One region of the Paenibacillus barengoltzii G22 genome, then DNA from elsewhere that is predicted to be linked to it. Evidence: riboswitches for the same ligand, from Rfam matches in the RefSeq annotation. Region 1 holds a riboswitch; each other region holds the start of a gene.
What was found. A riboswitch is a leader RNA that binds a small molecule or an ion and turns the genes downstream of it on or off. The one in region 1 is predicted to bind cyclic di-AMP.

Region 1 (3,692 bases):
GAAATTGATTTTCCGACGGATCTGCCGTATGATGTGTTCCGTCCGGACGGCGGGGTTCGGCAGAAGCAAATTTTGTTGTTGGACCGGCAGGAGCGGCTGCGGGAAATTTCGGAAGTCTCGGATATCGTACGATCAATCAGCGGATTACACCGCGGGAAGACGCATTTGTACTATCCGGATAATAAATTGTGTGCTGTAATGGATCGGCTGCCTCGCCCGGTAGCCCGCATTTTCGAGCAACGGAAATAGGAGGATGACAAGTTTATGTTATTTGATACGCATACGCATTTGGATGCTCCCCAATTTGACGAGGACCGCGAGAAAGTGATCGCGCGCGCTGTGGAACAAGGGGTTACGCGGATGATCAACATCGGATTTAACCGTGAGACAATCCCTTCGACCATGAAGCTGGCAGAGACCTATGACTTCATTTATGCCGCGGTCGGATGGCATCCGCAAGACGCGATTACGATGCAAGAGGGCGATTTGGACTGGATTGCAGAATTGTGCAAGCATGAGAAGGTCGTCGCCATCGGAGAAATTGGGCTGGATTATTATTGGGATACGTCCCCTAAGGACGTTCAACATAAGGTTTTTCGCCAGCAAATTGGACTGGCTCGCAGCTTAGGCATGCCGATTTCCATTCATAATCGGGACGCTCACGAAGACGTGGTGCGCATCCTTCGGGAAGAGAAAGCCCACGAGGTTGGAGGTGTGATGCACTCCTTCTCCGGCAGTTGGGAAATTGCCAAAATGTGTCTAGATTTGGGATTTCATTTGTCGTTTGGCGGGCCGATTACGTTTAAAAATGCAAAACAGCCAAAAGAAGTGTTGGCCAAGACGCCGATGGATCGATTGCTGATCGAAACGGATTCCCCTTATTTAACGCCGCATCCATATCGTGGTAAACGGAATGAGTCCGCTCATGTCCGCTTGGTTGCAGAAATGGCAGCCGAGCTCAAAGGGGTCACTTTTGAGGAAATCGCGGAAATTACCACCCGAAACGCATTGGAACGATTTGGAATCCCGAGTATTTGAGAGCAAAACGGATGAAATAAAGAGGATTTCGGAAAGATTAATGCTTTTTAACCCTCAAAAACAAGGTCATTACATTTTTTTAACCATTTTTTTAAAAAAACGTGGTTGATTCGTCCTTTACAACCTGCATCGAAACAGGATAGAATCTTTTCAGTATCGATTCGGTTCGTTTTGAACCGTACGATGCTTGGTTCCATGAACCAGTCTCGCTGAATCTCCTATGACGGAGAACGGGGGAACCAATACGGATTGCAGTTGGCGATAGCCTGTATGCGTTCGTATTCGATTTCTTTCCAGGGTCTATGGGGTGAATTCAAGGTCATTGCGCCATGAGCGAATGTACTGAGAAAGGGCGGCTCTCTTTCGCCCGAACCCGACAGCTAACCTCGTAAGCGAATAAGAGAGGTCACTCGTGCAGCTATTACACCCAAGACATTCAAGAAGCCACGAAGGAGTTCCTCTAACTCTTTCTCCCGGCTTCTTTTGTTTTGAATAAAAGTAATAGGGTCGTCATACTGTTGGAAAACAGGAGGTGACGACAAGCAGGAGAGACTGGTCAAGGATGCAAAACGCGCTAAGGTAGTCAAGAAGTCATCTTATGAACCACACTTTTAGATTTGAAATTTAAGCAAGCCGCTGCGCGTTTTGTAAAAAGTAACTGTAGTCGCGTCAATCGTTATCATGCATCGACCTAGACGGCGGGACTATGAAGGAGGACGGAAGAAATGGGCATTTTCCGCAAAGAGGAGACCCATGAATCACGCTCATCCAGCATGTCTTACGCAATGCGATGGAAGCATGAGAATTTACGTCAGATAGCGCTCGTCGGCGTTCTGGCCATCGCGGGAATCATCATCATCCTAATCTGGCTGTATAGCCAGGCACAGAAGGAAGTATCCCTGATTGTGGACGGGAATGTCCAGTCTGTGGAGACAACCCAATCCAGTGTAGCTCATCTGCTGGAGGAACAATCGATTAAGCTCAGTGCGAAGGATTCAGTATCCCTCCCGCTGGAAAGCTCGCTGAAGAACGGTGACCGCATTGTCATAGTACGCGCGAAGCCGGTCAATGTGACTGCGGACGGCAATACGAAAGTCCACTTCACGACGCAAAGCAAAGTCGAGGGCGTATTGTCCGAGCTCGGCATCACTTTGGGTGAAGACGACAAGGTGACACCGACATTGGACAGTAAAGTTACCGAGAACCTGAATGTGAAGGTCGTTCGGGTCAGCAAGCAAACGGTGCAGACGAAGGAGGCCGTGCCCTTTAGCGTGGTCAAAACGTCGGACGACAAGCTGCTGAAAGGCACCACGAAAGTGATCCAGGAAGGTTCCGAAGGTCTGGTCATTCACAACATTGAGAAAACTTACGAAGACGGAAAATTCGTGGCGAAGCGTTGGCTCGGCAAAGAGGTCTCCAAGGAAGCTCAGCCGAAGGTGATCGCAGTCGGTACGAAGAAACCTACCGAGGTTCTGTCGGCCAGCATCAGCCGTAAGGGAAATACGGTGAACATCAGCGGAACGACGACCAAAGGTGGCGTCTCATTCAAATATAAAAAAGTCTTGAAAAATGTTACGTTAACCGCGTATTCGGCGGAAGAAGACGGAATTGGCACCCGCACGGCTTCGGGTACCCGCGTGACAGAAGGCAGAACGATTGCGGTGGATAAAGACGTCGTTCCGCTTGGTTGGTGGGTATACATCGAAGGAATCGGCTTCCGTAAGGCAGAGGATACCGGCGGGGCCATCGATGGCCATAAGATGGATGTGTATTTTGATAGTTTGAAGGATGCGAAGAAATTCGGCCGCAAGAAGGGCCGCACCGTCTACGTGATCGGTCCGACGAAGCCGGAATTGAACTAAGTTCTCGTTCTCTTTCGTTTTACAATGCGAAGGGAATAAGATAGTATTAGGATGATGAATAAGACAGTGGATTAGAAGAGGATGATATGATCCTCTTCTTTTTGTTATTCTGGTGGAGACAAGCAAGAACAGGAAGGAAGACAGATTCATGATCAAAGAGGTCATCGTGGTGGAGGGTCGAGACGACACCGTGGCCATAAAGCGCGCCGTAGAGGCGGATACAATCGAGACCGGAGGTTCGGCGATCGGCGAAGCCGTGCTCAAGAAAATCGCTTTGGCGCAGGAACGCCGGGGCGTGATTATTTTTACGGATCCCGACCATGCCGGGGAGCGGATTCGCAAGATTGTGGCTGCGCGGGTGCCGGGCTGCAAGCACGCTTTCCTGCCGGAGGCGGAGGCGACGAAGCGAGGCGACATCGGGGTGGAGAACGCCTCGCCGGAGGCGATTCGCGCCGCGTTATCCCGGGTTCGCAGCGAAGCGCCTGGAGTAGAGGCCGCGATCACCTGGGAAGACTTGATAAACGCAGGGTTAATCGTGCACCCGCAAGCGGCGGCGCGGCGAAAAGCGCTGGGCGAGCTGCTGGGTATCGGATATTGTAACGGAAAGCAGCTCTACAAGCGGTTAACCGTGTTCCGGATCAGCCGCGAGGAGTTTGCAGCTGCGTTAGCCGAGTTGGAAAGCAAAGGAGTTTAAGAACCATGAGCATAAGGGAAGACGTATCCACACCGCGCCGGACGAAGGAGATCATCCAGCGGCACGGTTTTTCGTTCAAAAAGAGCCTGGGGCAAAAC
Region 2 (3,692 bases), on a different contig from region 1:
AGCGGGAACAATACCGGATACACCATGTTGTACGGCGATTGCGTTGCATCGGTCGTGGACCAGGTATGAATCGTGTGCTCTAAAATGAAGAACACCACGGATTGAACGCCTAACAGGATCAATGCCCAGGCATACCCATCGCCCACGGAGGTCAGGATGGAACGGCCATACCCTTCTTCCCTTGATCTTGCCCAGAGGTTGATGCCGTTCTTCCGCCACAGTCCGTCGCCGCCGACTAACGAGAAGTACACGGAAGCGGCCAGGAACAAGGTCACCAGACCTTGGAAGAAGAGGCCAAAGACGAGTACACCGGCTTCAAGGCCGTCTTTTTGGAACACCGGAATCATGTTGATCGTTCCAATCGTGGATAACACGAAGTAAGCCGACGCCAGGAAAATTCCCCGCTTAAACGAGGTATGAACTCGCGTCAGCGCGCTGTAAACGATCGCCAGAATGGCCAGCACGAACGTCAACAGGGCATAACCCGCATAGGTAAGCCAGCTGGCGATTTTGGTCTGCCCGGCAACGTAGTCCAGATGTGCCTGAGGTACACTAAAATAGCTCTCCAACGAAGAAACCTTACCGTATTCGAAGCTAAGCTTGATTTCCGCCTGCGATTCACCTAAGGTGTAGCCTTGGATACGGTAGAGGAGGCCTACATCCCCTTCACCGGAGGCCAGCTCCAAATCGCTTGGTTGAAATCCGAAAGCGTTCAGGTAAGGCTGTGCCAGCTCCTCTTTCTCCGCTAGCGTGAGATCCCCTTCCCATGCCTTCATGGAATCGGTCGTTTCCGATCCTACATCCAGCATCATCTGCTTGGTGGCGTTGCTGGAGGAACTAATCTCCTCGAAGCCAACGACTTTCCCCGTAGTCATATGAACATCTACGGTCACGGCGCTTAACGCTTCAGTGGGATCCGTGTAACGGACACGAAATACGTCATAGGGAAATTGCTTGTCATACGTTTTTAAGTATGGGGCGAGCAGATCGGCTTTGGTTAAGTAACCAAACAGATCAGAACGTGTTTCGTATGTAATTAATGCTTTATCCTTCGCGGGATTCGGCAGGTCGATCCCAAGTACCGATTGGACAAATTCACTTGCACTGGCGGCTGCTTCTTGTTTGCTGATCACCTCATTTGATTGCTGCAACTGCAACGATTCTGAATCGGTGGTCGGGAACAGTTGAACGGCCACGAACACAATGAATCCGAGGGCGGCCAGCAGCCACAGATTTTTGGTCTTCATCCTGCGGCGGCCGTTTGACGTCAAAGGGGAATTCACTCGCAAAACTCCTTTGTGATTAAGTTGAAATCAATTCTGGGAAACGTACTCTTCTTATAATATGAGGTATGTTTTTCGCTCAAGTACGTCAAAGTAAAGATAACACAGCTATCCCCCCTGCGCCAGACGGAGGGCAAAATTGACGAGAAACGGCAAAAACTTCGGCAAGTCTACGCATCATTTAGATTGGAGGGGAAGTTGATCTGCACAATCCCTGATTTCGTCTTTTTCTGGTCTTTTTCTTGAAAATAGAGCTTTGTGGTGGGACGCAATAAGGGATATAATCCATTTGACGAAAAATGAATGAAAACAATTGAAAAGATTGGCCGAATTTCGTAATGAAAACGGGGGAACCGTACATTTTGGGGTGAATTTCCCGGAGCTTCAACTTCTTACATGGGAGGATGAAGCGTCCGCGAATAGGGCAACTGGGCATGTCCGAATCCGTCAGCTAACCTCGTAGGCTTGTGCATCAGGAACCAAACACCGAAAGGCATTGGATTTCCAGTGCTTTTTTCTTTTGTTCTTTTTTCAGGAAGACGATGAGGTGAACGCGTTGAATACGAAGAAAATAAACCTTTCTCCGCCGCAGGTATTAGTGATTGGGTTTGCCCTCATCATTTTGCTGGGAAGTCTGCTGCTTATGCTTCCGATCTCCGGGACGTCCGGGGCACCGACGCCATTTGTTGATGCATTGTTTACGGCAACTTCGGCAACTTGTGTAACGGGGCTGTTTGTAGTGGATACGGGAAGGTATTTTTCAACTTTTGGCCATATCGTCATCATCTTGCTCGTCCAAATCGGGGGGCTTGGCTTTATGACCATGGCTACCTTGTTCTCCCTCGTCCTGAAACGGAGAATCTCGCTGAAAGACCGTCTCTTGCTCCAGGAAGCGATGAACCAAAATTCAATGGAAGGCATCGTTCGCTTAATTCGCAAGGTGCTGGTGTATTCGCTGCTGATTGAGTCCGGTGCAGCGGTGTTCCTTACCCTCCGCTGGGCCTTTGATATGCCGTTTGGCCGGGCGCTGTATTTTGGGATTTGGCATTCGATTTCCATGTTTAATAATGCAGGATTTGATCTGTTTGGGGATTACCGCAGTTTAATCCCCTATGTGAACGATCCTTTGATTAACATTGTATCCATCTTACTTATCGTGTCCGGCAGTCTTGGTTTTATTGTCTTGTCCGATCTGGCGGAGTATCGCAAGCATCGCAAATTGTCGCTTCATTCCAAGGTTGTGCTGTCGATGACGGCGGTCCTGATTGCGATTGGTACGATCGTCATTTTCGTGTTCGAATTCACGAATCCACGCACGCTGGAGCCGCTTAGCTGGAGCGGCAAAATCTGGGCCTCTTTATTTCAATCGGTCACGCCGCGTTCGGGAGGGGTGGTCACCCTTGATACCGGTTCGCTGCGTCAGGCTACGCAATTCTTCATGATCATCCTGATGTTCATTGGGGCTTCGCCTGGCTCAACAGGGGGCGGGATCAAGACGACTACCTTTACGATTCTTATCGGTGCGGTGATCTCCATGATCCGTGGACGGACGGATTTGGTGTTATTCCGTTACCGGATTGCTGAGGAACGGATCTCTAAGGCGCTGACGATTACGATGATGGCGCTGTTCGTCATCGTTGCTGTAGCGATGGTATTGTCCACTACTGAAGATGCAAATTTCCTCTCTATCTTGTTTGAGACGACCTCCGCTTTTGGAACCGTTGGATTATCGATGGGCTTAACGGAGCGTCTGACGGATTTTGGAAAAGTAGTGATTAGTCTTACGATGTTTGCCGGACGGCTGGGGCCTTTGACGCTCGCCTATGCGATTGGTCCAAGGAAGGGGAAAGAGTTGTATCGCCATCCAGAAGGTAAAATCATTATAGGATAAGGGGAAAATGGGCAAAAATGAAAAAGCAGCAGTTTGTGGTCATCGGCTTGGGGCGCTTCGGCTCGAGTCTGGCCTTGGAATTGATGGAGTTAGGATATGAGGTTCTGGGCATCGACCGGAATGAAGAGATCGTGGAAGAACTTAGCGATCGGCTCACGCATACCGTTGTCGCTGATGCCACAGAAGAAGAGGTGCTGAAGTCGCTGGGGGTTCGCAATTTTGATTGCGGCATCGTGGCGATTGGCACCGATATTCAAATGAGCATCCTGGCGGCCATTCTCCTTAAAGACCTGGGTATTAAAACGGTAGTCGCCAAAGCGATCTCGCTTCTGCACGGCCGGGCTTTAGAGAAGCTGGGAGTGGATCGGGTGATCTATCCGGAACGCGACATGGGGATTCGCGTGGCCCATCAGCTGGTTACTCCCAATCTGCTGGATTACATTGAACTGTCGAAGGAATACAGTATCGTCGAGATGAACGTTCCGGCATGCCTTCACCAGAAGTGCCTGGCTGATATT
Region 3 (3,692 bases), on a different contig from region 1:
CCCGTAAATCGCCCTTGTACCGACAGTTTGAACACCCCTGGTGATATTTCTTTGTTCGCCACTACGATTGCCATAAGCTCCCCCCATCCATTTGATTACACTTCATCAAAGGATGCATGTTTTTAACGGGTTCGTCTGTGACATCTCTCACAACTGGTCATAGGCAGTAATCTGCGCGATTTTGCACCGTCCATTATGATCTTTGCAAAGTTAGGGGATACTAGGGAACATGTACAGTTTTCGGATTGAAGGGGGACTTCACATTGCTTATACAGCTGAAGAAAGTTCTGGTCTGCTGTATGACCGCTTCTCTGGTCATGGCAGGCGGGACTCAACTGTATCCTGTTAAAGCCGACACAGCACGCGATCTCGAACTTAGGGGCCCAACATCTCAGGGGAATCAGGCGGACAATAAGGATACATTCATACCTGCAGGTACCACGTCAGCCGATCTTGGTGAACTGCGCCGCAAATATTCAGAAACCTTCATCTTCCGGGGACCGGAGGTGAAGCAGATTGCGCTGACCTTCGATGATGGGCCGGATCCGCGGTTTACACCGCAAATTTTAGACGTACTTCACCGCAAAGGGGTCAAAGCCACCTTCTTTGTGGTTGGGGCGCGAGCAAAGAAGTTTCCCGGCTTGTTGCGGCGGATGAGTCACGAAGGCCACCTCATCGGCAACCATTCCTATAGTCATCCGAACTTCCGTAACCGCTCCATTAAGCAGTTCCAGAGCGAGATTTTACGCACGGAGAAAATTATTCAGAACGTCGTTGGATATCGTCCCCAATTGATTCGGCCGCCTTATGGAGAAATTAAGGAAGAACAGGTCCAATGGGCGAAGAAGAACGGTTACACCCTCGTAAATTGGAATGTGGATTCCCAGGATTGGAAAGGGATCGACGAAAAGAAGGTGTTCTCCAATGTGATGAGTACGGCGGGCCCCGGCTCGATCATCCTTCAACATTCAGGCGGCGGCGTCGGCTCCGACTTAACCGGCACCATTCAAGCTTTGCCGAAGATCATCGACGCCCTGCAGGCACAAGGGTATCAATTCGTTGATCTTTCTGAGCTGCTGCATACGACCAAATACCGCTGACCCGTATGAATCGGCCATTTGCCAGCAAAACCAAAAAGTCGGCCAGGACATATCCTGACCGGCTTTTTGATCTACACCTCATGTTTAATTTAATACGTAAAGCGTCACATCTTGGAACCCAAACGCTTTCGCATTTGCCGCACTGCCTGGAATAAAGATATCGATCCGATTGCCTTTGATAGCTCCCCCCTGGTCAGTAGCCGTAGCTACAAAAGCTTGATCCGGCAGCCCATCATGGTTATGCCCGGTTACCAACACCTTCGTGCCCATCGGAATGACCTTGGGATCAACCGCGATGGTGCCCAGCTTCAGCGGGTTGCCGAAGTAGTCAACCGCTCCCCATTTTCCATTCTCGCTAGCGGATGCCGAATACGCCGAAGCTTTCACATTAATCGTTTTCGAGTAAGTAAAGGTTTTCCCCCACGCTTCAACCACGTTCCCAGTGGACATCACTTTCAGCTTGGAAGCGGATGCGGTTGTCGTCGCCGCATTTTCCTTCTTCGCCGGAGCAGCAGAAGCTACTCCTGTCGATTGCGTCTGGACGCCCGGAATGGTGATTTTCAATCCAGCGTATATATTACTTGGATTGATGGATGGGTTGGCAGCCATGAGTTTATTCATGTCTACGCCATATTTTTTGGCAAGAAGATAAAATGTATCTCCTTCCACGGCTTTATGTACCGCGTCTGCATGGACGGATATCGTCTGCATCGGAATCGTAAGGCTTACGGCAATCAGCGCCGTTGCTGCAAGTTTAGACCAAATACGAGTATTCAAGTGAATTGCCCTCCTTTTTACTGCGCCTGCGGAGTTAGTTGTCGGATTCGGGAAAAAGGATCATTCCCGGCGCATCGCCTCGATACGCTTCACCCCAAGAAAACAGTCAGCGTGACCGCTTCTGCTTTCATCTTTCGTCCCCCGCACCTCAAGTTCAGGTTTCGGCCTACTCAATATATCACAATTTTGTAACCAATAGGCCAGGTAAATCCCACCAAACGGCGGAATCCCTTGACTGGACTGGTTACATTTTTGTGTTTAATAGTAAAAAGCGTGTAAACTTAGAGCGTACGTTCGAACTCCAAAGGACAAAAAAACCGCCCGAAGTCCTCGGACGGTCCCTCAAATTTATAATACTTTGCTTAAAAAGTCCTGCGTCCGCTGATGCTTTGGCGCCCCAAACACCTCTTGCGGCGTACCTTGCTCCAAAATGACGCCTTGATCCATAAACAGGATGCGGTCACCTACCTCACGGGCAAATCCCATCTCATGCGTAACGATAACCATCGTCATGCCCCGCTCAGCCAGGTTCTTCATGACGTCAAGCACCTCTCCGACCATCTCCGGGTCCAAAGCCGACGTTGGCTCATCAAACAGCATCACATGCGGCTCCATGGCCAATGCGCGGGCAATCGCAATCCGCTGCTTCTGACCGCCGGAGAGCTGCGCCGGATAGGCGTTTCTCTTATCCTCCAGTCCAACCGTGCGAAGCAGATCCATGGCGATTGCTTCCGCTTTGCTTTTATCGAGCTTCTTAACGCGAATAGGGGCCAGCGTAATGTTGTCGATTACGGTCTTGTGCGGGAACAGATTAAAGTGCTGGAACACCATGCCCATTTTCTCGCGGGTTTTATTGATGTCATGGCCTTTGGCAGTGATGGAAGCTCCTTCAAAGGTGATCTCCCCTTCGGTCGGAACCTCTAACAGGTTCAAGCAACGAAGAAACGTACTCTTCCCCGATCCACTCGGACCGATAACGACGACAACTTCGCCTTTGGAGATTTCCAGATCGATCCCGCGCAAAATATGGAGTTGGCCAAATTTTTTATGCAAACCTTTAACGGTGATCACTGGTCTTCAACTTCCTTTCGAACACGCCCAAAATCCGAGACAGCGTGAATGTCAGAATAAAGTACAGAATAGCAACAATCAAGTATGGCGTCATTCCGTCATAGGTGATGCCCACAATCGCGCCGGATTGGAACATCAATTCCGTAATCCCGATAATAGAAACGATCGATGATTCCTTGATAATGGTCACAAACTCGTTGCCAATGGCAGGGAGTACCGATTTGATTGCCTGAGGAATGATGATGTGGCGCATCGTCATCCCTTTAGTCATCCCCAAGGAACGAGCCGCCTCTCCTTGTCCACGGTCCACACCTTGAATCCCGGCGCGGAAAATTTCTGCCAGATAAGCTGAACTGTTGATCGAAAGCGTAATTGAACCGGATTCAATCGGCGAAAAATTAATGCCAAACATCGTAGAAAAACCATAATGAATAATGAAGAGCTGAACTAACATCGGGGTCCCCCGCAGAAATTCAACCCACGCATGCCCAATAAACCGGAGGATCCCCCAGGGAGACATCCGGACGAGGGCCACGATTAACCCTAGAATGAATCCGCACAACACACCAATGGCTGCTAACAGAAGTGTGTACTGAATGCCGGTAAGAAAATAAGTCCGGTACTCAATAAACATTGAAATCAAATCCATAAAATGTTCATTCCTCCCAGCCTAAAGTAGGACTCTTCAAGCAAAAAAACAGAAAATAGCGATAGGACTCGCTATTTTCTGCAAAGATGGATCAG
Region 4 (3,692 bases), on a different contig from region 1:
GAGAACTGTAAGTAAGAAAAGTTACAGGGATTTTCCAGTTTTTTTAAGCTCAAAACCTGTAATTTCCGCTCGTGTCAAAGAAGTCATCGAACCTTTTGTAAAAGATGAAGTTGAGTTTTTACCATTGTTACATGATGAGTTGGATTTATACATGATCAATGTGACGAAGGTATTGGACTGCGTCGATTGGAAGCGATCTGATATTAGAACATATGAAGACGGATCTTTAGCAGGATTCAATAAGTTAGTATTTGATTTTACAAAAATACCTGCAGAGACGTATATTTTTAAATTTGTTGAGCGAGCTTCTACGCTAGTATATGTCACCGAAGCCTTTAAAGACTTAATAGAAAGTCATAAGTTCAAAGGCCTGGACTTTTCTGTCGTATTCGATTCGGAATTCACCGAGGAGAAGGAACAGGAACAGAAGCGGAATTACGAGATGGCTCTTGAAGAAATCGAGCGAAAAAAAGGTGTGGAATTCACATACGAAGAAGCTAGAGAGCGCGTTGATAAAGGACAGGCTGTTGCTAGTGGAAAATGGAGAATGCAGCTAGATGAGAAAGGGAGATTTTGGCTTGGTGAGTTGACTTTGGATTCGACTTACCAATGGATCATGCCTGTCTATACTCCTCCTATATTGCTTAGTTATTTATGGCATGAAGTAGAGAAGTCCGAAATAAAATTTTAAGTGGACAATCGATCAATCGATTCCTGATTCAAATGGCGTATAATAAGCATGATCATACAAATTAGTCAGTCAGCATGGGAGAGGAGCGTTGAGGAGCATGTATGGAAATGATGGAGCACTGGATAGGCGGACACTGAAGGCAGCCTTTGAACGGACAGTTTATCAAGTGGCGGGCCACGGAAAACGCAATGTAGAAGTGTTGAAGCAGGCCTTTGCCGAGATCAGCGGCGGGGTAGACAGTGACATGTACGGTTCAGGGCAAGCGCTGGAAGCTTTCGAAGCGAAAATGGCTGCAGTGCTTGGTAAGGAGTCTGCTGTATTTTTTCCGAGCGGTACAATGGCGCAGCAAATTGCCCTGCGGATATGGTGTGACCGCAAAGGGTCCAAACGTGTGGCCTATCATCCTTTATGCCATTTGGAAATTCATGAGGAGGACGGGTTGAAGGAGCTGCACGGGCTGGAGCCGATTCTCTTGGCGGATCCAGATCGGCTGATTGAGATGGAGGACGTTCGTCAGCTGCCAGAGGATGTCTCATGCCTGCTGTTGGAGCTGCCGCAGCGCGAAATCGGCGGTCAACTGCCGCCGTTCGAAGAGCTTGAAGCTATATCCGCCTACTGCCGGGAGCGAGGCATCAAGCTGCATCTGGACGGAGCCCGACTGTTTGAAGTGTTGCCTTACTACGAAAAAACCGCCGCAGAGGTTTGCGCCCTGTTCGACAGCGTCTATATCTCGTTCTACAAAGGCATCGGCGGAATCGCCGGAGCCATATTGGCCGGGGATCCGGAGTTGACGAAGGAATCTAAGGTGTGGAAAAGACGCCACGGCGGGGATCTCATCAGCTTGTATCCTTATTTTCTGAGTGCGGATTACTACTATGAGCAGCGCATAGGAAAGATGGGGATGTATTATCGGCAAGCGCAGGAGCTCTCCAGTCTGTTTAATCAATGTCATCGGATGAAGACCGTCCCGGCGATCCCGGTGTCGAACATGTTCCATGTTCATTCGGACGTTCCCAAGGATCGATTGGAGCCCGTGCTGATTGAGGTATATCGGGAAACCGGGGTTGGCTTAACCTCTTTCGTCAAAGAGAAGGCAGATGGGGGGAGTACCTTTGAAATCAGTATCGGAGATCGCTATAGCGAGGTGCCGGAAGATCGGCTGCAGCTGGCGTTCGAGCTGCTGGATAAGAAGTTGAGAGGACTCTCGCTTTAAACCTGTATCGGTTTGAGATCAGAACACCGTAGGAAGCGACTGGATGTCGCTCCTTACGGTGTTTTTTGCATGTATGCTTCGATAATTCAAGCCTGCCCTCAAAAATGAATGCAAGAGGATGATGTATGCGCTTCCTCGAACAAGGTCGATCCCATTTTCCGACCCATTCGCCTTTTCCGCATCTTTACACTTCTTGAGGCGGGGAGTATGATTCATCCGTAGCAATTTGATATGGCGAAAATACCTGATCGCTGAGTTCTTTCTTTATTTCAGAAAGAAACGGGGGAACCAATGAAACGCGTCCAAAAGGGCGGGTTTCCGGGGTGAATCGCTTGATTTGGCCAACTTGGCCAAACTGCGTAGGGCTGCTTTCGTGCCCGAATCCGTCAGCTAACTCCGTAAGCGTCCGAAAGAGGGAATTGTCGCAGTGATCTGCTTGAACTTTTTAAAGCGGCTGCGGGAAGGTCCAACTTTCCTGCGGCCTTTTTGTGTTGTTCGCTGCAGGAATGGGAAGCCTAAAGGACTACGAGCGGATCAGGATTGAAGGCTATTTTGAGAATGAAAAGAGGATTTCATCATGGTAAGCAAACTGAAGCGGGTACTGATCGGCAGACCGATGAAAAGTACCGAAATTGAAGGAGAAAAGCTAAGCAAACTTAAGGCATTGGCCGTATTGTCGTCGGACGCGTTGTCCTCCGTGGCATACGGTACGGAGCAGATTTTGATCGTCCTGATGGCGGCGGGATTTTCCGCGCTCTGGTATTCGATCCCGATCTCGTTTGCGGTACTTGGGCTTCTGTTGATTCTGATTCTGTCGTACCGCCAGACGATTTTCTCCTATCCGACCGGGGGCGGGGCCTATATCGTGGCGATGGATAACCTGGGGCGGTCAACCGGACTGCTGGCCGGCGGCTCGCTGCTTGTTGATTATATACTGACGGTAGCTGTAAGTTCGTCAGCCGGTACAGATGCCATAACATCCGCATTCCCTATGCTGCATGATCAGCGGGTGCTGATCGCCCTCCTGATGATTACTATACTGACCATCATGAACCTGCGTGGGGTCACGGAATCGGCTTCAATGCTGGCGGTTCCGGTATATCTATTTGTGGCCTCCATCTTCGTCCTGATTGTGTCGGGACTCTACAAGTATTGGACTGGCGGGATTCATGCCAGCGCACCGGAGTTCGGGACGGCCGTATCCAACGTCAGCTTGTTCCTGCTGCTCAAGGCGTTCAGTTCGGGGTGCTCGGCCTTAACCGGGGTTGAGGCGGTGTCCAACGCCATTCCGAACTTCAAGCCGCCGGCGGAGCGGAATGCCGCAACCACGCTGGTGATGATGGGTGTCATTCTCTGCACCATGTTTATCGGTATTAGTGCGCTGGCCTATTGGTACGGCATTGCTCCAGATCCGAAGGCCACCGTGATTTCTCAAATCGCTGAATCGACCTTTGGGAGAGGGAGCTTGTACTACTTGATCCAAGGTATTACGGCGTTAATCTTGTTTTTGGCCGCCAATACGGCTTATTCGGCCTTCCCGCTGCTGGCGTTTATGCTCGCCAAGGACAAATACATGCCGCATGCGTTTATGGTGCGCGGTGACCGGCTTGGCTTCTCCAACGGAATCATCTTCCTTGGTGCAGCTTCAGCGCTGCTGGTGCTAGGATTCCACGGTAACACGGAGAGCTTGATTCCGCTCTATGCGGTTGGGGTATTTATTCCGTTCACCTTGTCCCAGCTGGGGATGATGGTTCGCTGGATCAAGCACAAGCCCCAAGGTTGGGTGGT

Region 2: another riboswitch for cyclic di-AMP. It lies ahead of C812_RS01760 (TrkH family potassium uptake protein); the one in region 1 lies ahead of C812_RS21350 (3D domain-containing protein).
Region 3: another riboswitch for cyclic di-AMP. It lies ahead of C812_RS07645 (3D domain-containing protein); the one in region 1 lies ahead of C812_RS21350 (3D domain-containing protein).
Region 4: another riboswitch for cyclic di-AMP. It lies ahead of C812_RS16715 (APC family permease); the one in region 1 lies ahead of C812_RS21350 (3D domain-containing protein).

What each region holds. Positions count from the first base shown of each region.
Region 1 is NZ_KE159656.1:139,437-143,128, reverse strand. Features, by position in the region: gene C812_RS21360 (HD domain-containing protein) at 1-249, shown strand, start outside; gene C812_RS21355 (TatD family hydrolase) at 265-1,038, shown strand; cyclic di-AMP (ydaO/yuaA leader) riboswitch at 1,236-1,448, shown strand; gene C812_RS21350 (3D domain-containing protein) at 1,764-2,900, shown strand; gene rnmV (ribonuclease M5) at 3,049-3,594, shown strand; gene rsmA (16S rRNA (adenine(1518)-N(6)/adenine(1519)-N(6))-dimethyltransferase RsmA) at 3,600-3,692, shown strand, end outside.
Region 2 is NZ_KE159652.1:359,065-362,756, forward strand. Features, by position in the region: gene C812_RS01755 (CPBP family intramembrane glutamic endopeptidase) at 1-1,247, opposite strand, end outside; cyclic di-AMP (ydaO/yuaA leader) riboswitch at 1,598-1,764, shown strand; gene C812_RS01760 (TrkH family potassium uptake protein) at 1,831-3,174, shown strand; gene C812_RS01765 (potassium channel family protein) at 3,192-3,692, shown strand, end outside.
Region 3 is NZ_KE159652.1:1,639,663-1,643,354, reverse strand. Features, by position in the region: gene C812_RS07655 (dihydroorotate dehydrogenase electron transfer subunit) at 1-74, opposite strand, end outside; gene C812_RS07650 (polysaccharide deacetylase family protein) at 270-1,100, shown strand; gene C812_RS07645 (3D domain-containing protein) at 1,185-1,877, opposite strand; cyclic di-AMP (ydaO/yuaA leader) riboswitch at 1,886-2,054, opposite strand; gene C812_RS07640 (amino acid ABC transporter ATP-binding protein) at 2,226-2,948, opposite strand; gene C812_RS07635 (amino acid ABC transporter permease) at 2,935-3,597, opposite strand.
Region 4 is NZ_KE159654.1:414,081-417,772, reverse strand. Features, by position in the region: gene C812_RS16725 (imm11 family protein) at 1-691, shown strand, start outside; gene C812_RS16720 (threonine aldolase family protein) at 789-1,904, shown strand; cyclic di-AMP (ydaO/yuaA leader) riboswitch at 2,144-2,324, shown strand; gene C812_RS16715 (APC family permease) at 2,482-3,692, shown strand, end outside.